DNA from 3 places in the Nocardioides sp. CPCC 205120 genome. Region 2 is predicted to be linked to each of the others. Evidence: predicted binding sites of a transcription regulator. Region 2 holds the regulator's gene; each other region holds the start of a gene.
The links. Region 2 encodes LexA, which represses DNA repair genes until DNA is damaged. Its sites were predicted from a motif close to TCGAACANNTGTTCGA; they were not measured.

Region 1: the regulator LexA is predicted to act here: its motif matches at 1,406-1,421, upstream of ruvC (crossover junction endodeoxyribonuclease RuvC).
Region 3: the regulator LexA is predicted to act here: its motif matches at 1,397-1,412, upstream of ACOACO_RS06920 (DUF222 domain-containing protein).

Annotation. Positions count from the first base shown of each region.
Region 1 is NZ_JBMCYY010000002.1:321,538-324,776, forward strand. It holds gene ruvB (Holliday junction branch migration DNA helicase RuvB) at 1-91, opposite strand, end outside; gene ruvA (Holliday junction branch migration protein RuvA) at 162-764, opposite strand; gene ruvC (crossover junction endodeoxyribonuclease RuvC) at 761-1,375, opposite strand; gene ACOACO_RS12590 (YebC/PmpR family DNA-binding transcriptional regulator) at 1,488-2,255, opposite strand; gene pdxT (pyridoxal 5'-phosphate synthase glutaminase subunit PdxT) at 2,267-2,887, opposite strand; gene ACOACO_RS12600 (metallophosphoesterase) at 3,014-3,239, opposite strand, start outside.
Region 2 is NZ_JBMCYY010000001.1:17,931-21,169, reverse strand. It holds gene ACOACO_RS00100 (alkaline phosphatase D family protein) at 1-472, opposite strand, end outside; gene ACOACO_RS00095 (hypothetical protein) at 585-1,013, opposite strand; gene lexA (transcriptional repressor LexA) at 1,123-1,878, opposite strand; gene ACOACO_RS00085 (LysM peptidoglycan-binding domain-containing protein) at 2,227-2,607, shown strand; gene ACOACO_RS00080 (PKD domain-containing protein) at 2,935-3,239, opposite strand, start outside.
Region 3 is NZ_JBMCYY010000001.1:1,487,665-1,490,903, forward strand. It holds gene metX (homoserine O-acetyltransferase MetX) at 1-1,112, shown strand, start outside; gene ACOACO_RS06920 (DUF222 domain-containing protein) at 1,450-2,697, shown strand.

The DNA.
Region 1 (3,239 bases), on a different contig from region 2:
CGCGCACCTGCCCGACGACCTCGTCGAGCGTGCGGGGGCGCAGCGCGGCCTCGACGGCCCGCTCGTCGCCCTCGGCCTCGGCCGCCGTCAGGGTGCGGAGGTGGGCCTCTTCCGCGGCGCTGAGGTGGTCGTCGTACCCCTCGAGGTGCTCGTCGCCCACGTCAGGCCTTGCTCAGCGTGCGCAGCGCGGCGCGCAGCAGCGCGCCCACGTCGGGGACGTCACCGGCCTCGGGGGCCACCGCGTCGACGGCGCGGTCGGCCTCCTTCGCCGACCAGCCGAGCCCGACGAGGCCGCTGTGCACCGGCGCGCGCCACGCGTCACCGGGGGCGACGACCGGCTGGCCCGGCGCGACCGCCGTGCCGGGGGCGCCGATGCGGTCCTTCAGCTCGAGGATGATCCGCTGCGCGCCCTTCTGGCCGATCCCGGGCACCCGCGTGAGCGTCTTGACGTCCTCGTCGGCCACGGCGCGGCGCAGGTCGTCGGGCCGCAGCACGGCGAGCATGGCCTGGGCCAGCTTGGGCCCGACCCCCGACGCGGTCTGCACCAGCTCGAAGACCTGCTTCTCGTCGTCGTCGACGAACCCGAAGAGGGTCAGCGAGTCCTCGCGCACGACGAGGCTCGACGCCAGCGTGGCGCGCTCGCCGCGGCGCAGGGTGGCCAGCGTCGCGGGGGCGCACAGCAGCTCGACGCCGATGCCGCCGACCTCCAGGACGGCGCTGGTCAGACCGACCGTGGCGACCTCGCCGCGGACGAACGCGATCATCTCTTCCTCCCGTGGGCGGCGACGGCCGCGGCGTACCGGTTCGGTGCGGTCGTGCTGGTGGCGCCCGTGGCGGTCCCCCGGGCCGGGGCCCGCGTGGTCGCCCGCGCCCCGGCCACGGCGGCCTCGAGACGGTCCTGCGCGCCGCCGCGCCAGATGTGGGTGACGGCGAGGGCCAGGGCGTCGGCGGCGTCGGCGGGCTTCGGCATCTCGGTGAGGCGCAGGATGCGGGTGACCATCGCGCCCACCTGCGCCTTGGTGGCGCGGCCGCTGCCGGAGACCGCGGCCTTGACCTCGCTGGGCGTGTGGAGCGCGACGGGGATGCCCCGGCGGGCGGCGACGACCATGGCGATGCCGCTGGCCTGGGCGGTGCCCATGACCGTGCTGACGTCCGAGCGGGCGAAGACCCGCTCGATGGCGACGACGTCGGGCCGGTGCTCCTCGATCCAGGCCTCGACGCCCTTCTCGATCGTCACGAGCCGGACCGGGACGGGCTCGGTGGCCGTGGTGCGCAGCACGTTGACGTCGACCAGGGTCAGCGGTCGACCGACGCTGCCCTCGACGACGCCCATGCCGCAACGGGTGAGGCCGGGGTCGATCCCGAGCACGCGCATCCGTGGTCCTCCCGACGCGAGGTGGTGGTGTCGAACGTGTGTTCTAGCGCGCCACCGTAGCCCGCGGGCGGAGCGGAGGTGCGGCGACGCGCCGCCGCACCGTCGGGTCGCCTCAGGCGTCCTCGAGCTCCGCCATGACGTCGTCGGAGATGTCGAAGTTGGCGTAGATGTTCTGCACGTCGTCGAGGTCCTCGAGCACGTCGACGAGGCGCAGCATCTTGCCGGCCGCGTCGCGGTCCAGCTCGACCTTGAGGTCGGGGCGGAACTCGGCCTCGGCGGAGTCGTAGTCGATGCCCGCGGCCTGCAGCGCGGTGCGGACGGCGACCAGGTCGGTGGCCTCGGAGACGACCTCGAAGGCGTCGCCGATGTCCTCGACCGCGTCGGCGCCGGCCTCGAGGGTGGCCTCGAGCACGTCGTCCTCGTCGACCGTGCGCGCGTCCTGCGCGGCGGGGACCACGACGACGCCCTTGCGGTGGAAGAGGAACGACACCGAGCCCGGGTCGGCGAGCGACCCGCCGTTGCGGGTCATCGCCGTGCGGACCTCCATGGCCGCGCGGTTCTTGTTGTCGGTGAGGCACTCGATGAGCATCGCGACGCCCGCCGGGCCGTAGCCCTCGTACATGATCGTCTGGTAGTCCGCCCCGCCCGTCTCCGCGCCCGAGCCGCGCTTGACGGCGCGGTCGATGTTGTCGTTGGGGACCGAGCTCTTCTTCGCCTTCTGGATGGCGTCGTACAGCGTGGGGTTGCCCCCGGGGTCACCGCCGCCCATGCGGGCCGCGACCTCGACGTTCTTGATGAGCTTGGCGAACATCTTGCCGCGCTTGGCGTCGATGGCGGCCTTCTTGTGCTTCGTGGTCGCCCACTTGGAGTGGCCAGACATGCGTCCCTCTTCTACTCAGCTGGTACGACGGGCCCGGCCGCACCCACCACCGAGTCCCAGAACATCCGGTGGACGACGGGGTCGTCACCGATCTCGGGGTGGAAGGACGTCGCCAGGAGCGAGCCCTGCCGGACCGCGACGATCCTACCTGCGGCGCCGCCGTGCGTCGGGGAGCCCTCCACCCGCGCCAGGACCTCGACCCCGGGCCCGACGGACTCGACCCACGGGGCGCGGATGAGGACCGCCGGCACCCGGGACCCGGCGAGGTCCACGGTGGTCTCGAACGAGTCGACCTGTCGGCCGAAGGCGTTGCGGCGCACGGTGACGTCGAGCCCGCCGACGGCCTCGCTGCCGTCCTCCTGCGCCGGGGTGCCGTCGAGCACCCGGTCGGCGAGGAGCACCATGCCCGCGCACGTGCCGAGCACGGGACGTGCCTGCGCCACGAAGGCGCGCACCGCGTCCATCACCCCGAAGCGCACCGCGAGCCGGCCGATCGTCGTCGACTCGCCGCCCGGCAGCACGAGCCCGTCGAGGTCGGCGAGCTCCTCGGCGCGACGGACGGGCACGACGTCGGCACCCAGGCGGCGCAGCGCAGCCACGTGCTCGCGGACGTCGCCCTGCAGGGCGAGCACCCGACGCGGGGCCGGTCCGGGGCCGCGGGGCGGTCCGCGGCGGAGGGGCGCTCGGGCGGGGGCACGGGCGCCGAACCCAGCGGGCGGCACCCGCCCGCCCCGGAGCGTCCCGCATCCCGGCGCGGCTCAGCCCGCGCGGAGCGTCACCACCACGACCTCGGGCGGGGCGCCGACACGCACCGGCGGGCCCCAGGCGCCGGCGCCCCGGCCGGTCACCAGGGTCACCCCGCCGACGTCGTCGACACCGGCGACGGTCGGTTGGTCGAGGGGCACGAACCAGCCGAACGGCCACAGCTGGCCGCCGTGCGTGTGCCCGGACAGCTGCACGTCGACGCCCCGGTCGGTGACCACC
Region 2 (3,239 bases):
TGGTGCGCCCGACGGGGCTGGCGACGCCGCGGTGGACGAAGCGGTAGTAGTACCACCGCCCGGGCTGCATGCCCCACGCGTCGACCTTGACCGTGTGGTCGGCGGCGGCGTCGGTGCGCACGGTGCCGCGGGTGACGAGGTGGCGGAAGCGGGTGTCGGTCGCGACCTGGTACTCCACCGTGACCGCCGGGCCGCGGCCCGACCCGGGTGTGGCGTCCGGGGTGGGGGTCACGCGGGTCCACAGGACGACGCGGTTGGCGAGGGGGTCGCCGGAGGCCACGCCGTGGCGGAAGTACGGCGACGCGCCGGCCAGCGCGGCGCGGGCCTCGTCGTCGTCGAAGGGGCTGGCGGCGAGGGCCGCGGCGCCGACGAGGGCGCCGCCGGCGAGCACGGTACGGCGGGGCACGGCCGGCAGGGCGAGCTGCTGCTCGACGCCTGCGCCGGTGCTGGTGGGGGATGAGGCCTCGGTCACACCTCATCGAACGACGGAAACCGGGGCAGGTCCCGCGAACGGGGATGTGAGCACCGTCCGGACGGCGGGAGTTCACCCGGTGGTCGAACGGCGGGCCGGCGGCCGGCGGGGCTCAGAAGAAGGAGAGCACGTAGCTGCCGAGCAGCGCGACGATCACGACGAGCGCGACGACGCGCGCCCAGGTGGGGATGGTGCTGGTGAAGTCGTCGGTCGCGGGCCGCGACGGCGGGACGTCGCGCAGCTCCGGCGGGTCGTCGATGTCGCCGTCGTACGTCGCGCGCCCGAGCCCGGAGGGGTGGTGGCGGCGCGCCTCGAGCTCGCCCGAGCAGCGGTCGAACCAGGCGTCGACGGCGCGTGCGTCGTACACCTGGGAGCGGTGGACGAGGGCGAACGGGCGGGTGTCGAGGGGGCCGGGGTGGAACCCGGTGCGGCGGCCGCGCTGCACGTCGTCGAGCAGGGTCGCGACGTGCCGGTCGACCGCGGCGATCTCGTAGCCGTCGGCAGCCTCCAGCACGGGGAAGCGGGGCGCGTCAGCCGACATGGCACCTCCTCGGAGCGGGTCCCCGCAAGGGTACGGCGCGCCCCGCCCGTCCGGGGCATCGACCGTGGGTGGAGCGGCCGGTGCCCGCGCGGGCGCGGGTGCGGGTGCCTCAGAGGCGGCGCAGGACCGCGGTGACCTTGCCGAGGATGGTGGCGTGCGTGCCGTCGATCGGCTCGTACGCCGGGTTGTGCGGCAGCAGCCAGACCTGGCCGTTCTTGCGCTGGAAGGTCTTCACGGTGGCCTCGCCGTCGATCATGGCGGCGACGATCTCGCCGTTCTCGGCGTTGGGCTGCTGGCGGACCACGACGTAGTCGCCGTCGCAGATCGCGGCGTCGACCATCGAGTCGCCCGAGACCTCGAGCAGGTAGAGGGTGCCGTCCCCGACGAGCTGCTGGGGGAGGGGGAAGACGTCCTCGACGCGCTGCTCGGCCAGGATCGGGCCGCCGGCCGCGATGCGTCCGACGACCGGCACGTACGTCGCGGCGGGCTGGGCGTCGCCGATGCCCGTCTCGTCGAGGACGGCGTCGAGGTCGGGGTCGGTGACGGACGAGACGGCGGCGCGCTCGGGGGAGCCGGGGGTGACGACCTGGATGGCGCGCGGCCGGTTCGGGTCGCGGCGCAGGTAGCCCTTCTCCTCCAACGCCTTGAGCTGGTGGGCGACCGAGGAGGAGCTGGTGAGACCGACCTGCTCGCCGATCTCGCGCATGCTCGGCGGGTAGCCCTGGTCGTCGAGCGCCTGGGTGATGACGGCCAGCACCTTCGCCTGGCGGGGGGTCAGGCGGGCCTGGCCGGCGGCGGGCTCGGGGAGGGCGGACAGGTCCTCGACCGTGGCGCCCGCCTCGTCGCTCTTGCTGCTGCTCGCCATCTCCGCCTTCTTCCCGCGCCGGGGCGCGCTCCGTCTGCCTGCTCCGTCTGCTTCTGCCGCTGCGTCGTGCGCCGGGCACGGCCCGGTCGACGCAGGTCACGCTAGTCGTTTGCGACCTCCGTCATCAAACATCTGTTCGAACCGGCGTGTCGGTCGGCGCGCGGGCGGCGCTCGAAGAAATGCTCGAGCGGGTGCTTGATCCGTTCGAACACCTGCTCTACTGTCGAGCACGTGTTCGATCGAACGGATGATCGACAGCGGGTCCGGAGCAGCACGCGGACCAAGACTGTCGGTGGCCGTCGGTAGACATCAGCTCGTCCGACCCGACTCCTTCCCCTGGAGGTCATCATGAGCAGCACGTACGCCGTTCCCACCGTCCGCACCCGTCGTCCGGCCGCGCCGCGATCCGTCGCCGCGCCGTCCGTTCGCCGCAGCACCGTGCGGCTCACCCACCGGGGTCGTGTGGTCGTCGTCGCGCTCGCCCTCCTGGTGATGCTCGCCCTCGGCGTCGTGCTGGGGTCCGTGTCGTCCGCGACGGACGAGCCGGGTCCGACGGGCACCTCCGAGACGATCCGCGTCGGCGTCGGGGACACCCTGTGGGCCATCGCGTCGGAGCGCGCCGCCGACGGTGAGAGCGTCCAGAGCGTCATCGACGAGATCCGCTCCCTCAACGCGTTGTCGAGCGGCTCGCTGCAGGCTGGTCAGCTGCTGGTGGTGCCCACCAGCTGACCCCGGCCGCCCCGCGCCCGGCACCCCGTCGGCGCGCGCTCGGGCGGCCACAGACCCCGACAGGTCGCTTCGACCCCGACCTGTCGGTCCACCGGGGAAGACCACGAGGGGCGGAGCTTCGGCTCCGCCCCTCGTGCCGTTGGTGGACGTGACCCGCCGGCCGTGCGACTGCGCCCGTCCGGTGGTCGAGGTGCTCGCGCTGGCGAGCCTCGAAACCACGCTCCGCGTGCCGAAGGGTGATGGCTGCGCCCGTCCGGTGGTTGAGGTGCTCGCGCCAGCGAGCCTCGAAACCGCGCCGCCGCGGTGGGGGTCTCGGGGGCGGGACGGTCAGTCGGTGAGGATCGGTGTGGCTTCGTCGACCTGGAGGGGCACGGGTGCGCTGGGCATGGTGACGGTGCCGGCGACGTCGAGCCAGGGTCCGCCGTTGACGCGGTAGCGGGCCGACCAGGTGGTGGTGACGGTGACCTGGTAACTGCCCGCCTGTTGGTAGCGGTGGGTGACCTCGAGGTCGGGGTACGGCGCGCCGGGGGTGCTGGTGGTGACGGTGGTGCCGTCGCCGTAGTTCCAGGTGTACGACGTCGGGGTGATGTCGAGCTCGACGGCCTGGCCGAGGAGCGTGACGGTGGTGGTGA
Region 3 (3,239 bases), 1.5 Mb from region 2:
AGCCCGTCCTGTCCACCGACCCCGCGCCCCGCACGCTCGTGCGGGGCGACGGGGTCGGTCGCGTGACCACGCGCAGCGCCGTCGTGGCGACCCCCGACGACCCCCTGGTGCTCGCCGGGGGAGGGGTGCTCGAGCACGTCGAGGTGGCCTACGAGACGTACGGCGAGCTGTCCCCGGCCCGCGACAACGTCGTGCTCGTCGCCCACGCCCTCACCGGGGACGCCCACGCGGCGGGCCACCACGGCGACCCGTCGCGGCGGGGGTGGTGGGACGACCTGATCGGGCCCGGCCGGGCGGTCGACACCGACCGGTTCTTCGTCGTGTGCCCCAACCTGCTCGGTGGCTGCCGGGGCACCACCGGGCCGTCGTCGCCCGACCCCGCCACGGGCCGCCCGTACGGACCCGACTTCCCCGAGCTGACGGTGCAGGACCTCGTCGCCGTGCACCGTCGCCTCCTCGACGGGCTCGGCATCGGCACCGTGCACGCCGGGATCGGTGGGTCGCTGGGTGGCATGCAGGTGCTGCAGTGGCTGGGCGACGAGCCGGGGCGGGTACGCCGCGCCGTCCTCGTCGCGGCCACCGCCCGCCTGACCGCCGAGAACATCGGGTTCTCCGCCGTGGCCCGCGAGGCCATCACCTCCGACCCCGACTTCCACGAGGGCCGGTACGCCGAGCACGGCGTCGTCCCGGCGCGGGGGCTGAAGGTCGCGCGGATGATGGCCCACATCACCTACGTGTCGGCGCAGGGCCTGGAGGAGAAGTACGGCCGCGACGGCATCGAGGGCTACCTCCAGCACCAGGGCGAGTCGTTCGTGCGCCGCTTCGACGCCGGCTCCTACCTCGTGCTCACCCGACTGCTCGACCGCTTCGACCCGTTCGCCGACCCCGGCTTCGCTCCCGCCGTCGCGTCCGGCGACCCGGACGTGCTGGCACTCAGCTTCGACTCCGACTGGCGCTTCGGCACCGCGCACTCCGAGCTGATCGTCGAGCACCTCTCCGCCGCCGGCGCGCGCGTGCGCCACGTGGAGATCGCCTCGCCCTGGGGCCACGACTCGTTCCTGCTCCGCCCGCCCGGCTACCACGAGCTCGTGGCGGAGTTCCTCGAGGCGTGAGGGCCGGGTCACGCTTGTTCCGGTGGTCGAGGTGGTCCGCGGTCGTTTCGGTGGTCGAGGTGGCCGTGCCATCCGGTGGTTGAGGTGGCCGTGCCCGTGCTTGATCCGGTGGTTGAGGTGGCCGTGCCATCCGGTGGTTGAGGTGGCCGCGCTCGTTCCGGTGGTTGAGGTGGCCGTGCCATCCGGTGGTTGAGGTGGCCGCGTCAGCGGCCCTCGAAACTACGTCCGGATACCCCGGCGTCCGGGCGCGCCAACCCGCCTGACCTGCGCAAACTCGTTCTGTGGAGAACCCCCGTTCGCGGGCGAAAGTGTCGGTGGCCGGTGGTGTGATGGATCCATGACCGAGACGGCGCTGCACCCCATCACCGGGGTAGTGGCTCGCCTGCACGACGACCTCGATGAGGGTTACGACTTCGGTCTCCTGACGCTCGGCCCGGCCGAGACTCGTGCGGCGCTGGTGGAGGTGGAGCGGGCGGCGAACCGCCTCGCCGCCCTGCAGTCGCGGCTGCTCGCCCACGCCGCGTCGGTTCGGGCCGAGGACGCGACCGGCGCCCCGTCGACCGCGGTGTGGTTCGCGAACGCGAAGGTGACGCGCGCGGAGGCCCACCGGAGGGTCCGTGTCGCGGTCGCCACCCACGAGCGGTACGACGCCCTCACCGCTGCCTGCTCCTCCGGCGCGGTCTCACCCGGCCAGGCCGAGGTGATCGTCCGTGCGCTCGACGATCTCGATGACGGGCCGACGGAGTCGGTCGACCCCGGGGTGCTCGCCGACGCGGAACGAGCCCTGGTCGGGTTCGCCGCCGACCACGATGCGAAGGACCTGCGGGTGCTGGGGCGTCGGATCCTCGACATCGTCGCGCCCGCGATCGGTGAGGCCCGGGAGGCCGAGCTGCTGGCGAAGGAGGAGCGCGAGGCGGCCGCGAAGGTCCGGCTGACGATGCGCGAGGACGGGCAGGGCTGTGTGCACGGCCGGTTCACGGTGCCGGAGATGCACGGCGCGATGTTCGCCAAGATGGTCGACGCCATTGCCTCGCCCCGCCGTAGCCATCTCCACGACGACCCTGCCGACGCTCGGCCATCGTGGGAGCGGCGCGGCCTGGCGTTCGTCGAGCTGATCGAGCGGATGCGCGACGCCGACCTCCCCGACGCCGCCGGCGCAGGAGCGACCGTCGTCGTCACGATGCAGCTCGACACCCTCACCGGCGGCCTGGCCGCGGCTTCGCTGGACACCGGTCACCGCATCTCCCCGGGTGAGGCCCGGCGCCTCGCCTGCTGCGCAGACCTCGTGCCGGCTGTGCTGGGCACCAAGAGCGAGGTGCTCGACCTCGGCCGTTCCGCCCGGTTCCACACCAAGCCCCAGCGCATCGCACTGATTCTGCGCGACCAGGGCTGCACCGCCGAAGGATGTGACGCCCCGCCCCAGCGCTGCGAGGCCCACCACGACGACCCCTGGTCACGCGGCGGAGAGACCTCCGTCGAACGGGGCCGGTTGTTGTGCTGGCACCACCACCGCGTCGCGCACGACCCGACGTACCTCACCGAGACGCTCGGCACGGGGAAGGTCAGGTTCACCCGGCGGAACTGATGAATCCGCAACCCCGAACCGTGGTTTCGAGGGCCGCTGGCGCGGCCACCTCAACCACCGGGCCAGCGCGGCTATCCCACCCCTCGGTGGTTGAGGTGGGTTGCTCTGGCAACCCCTCGAAACCACACCCGGCCATCGCCGTGGTTTCGAGGGCCGCTGGCGCGGCCACCTCAACCACCGGACACGAGCGCGGCCACCTCAACCACCGGGCCAGCGCGGCCACCTCAACCACCGGACACGAGCGCGGCCACCCCCCGGTGGTTGAGGTGGGTTGCCCTGGCAACCCCTCGAAACCATCGCGCTCTCTGCCTCGCCCACCTGGTGCCGGGCTTCGTCACCTACGCCGGGCCGCGTCGTACCCTCGTCCTCACGGGGGCGGGCAGCGGCGTGCCGGTGCGGCTCGTTTTGCGGACCTCCGCCCTCATCCCTAGTATTGGTCCTCGGTGTGCTCGGAGTGCACCATCTCTGCGTGGCGCCGCCCCTGGCGTACGACGTCCGGCATCCCGGAGGTCGCGCTGTGCGGTGTGACCAGGCCCGGAGCA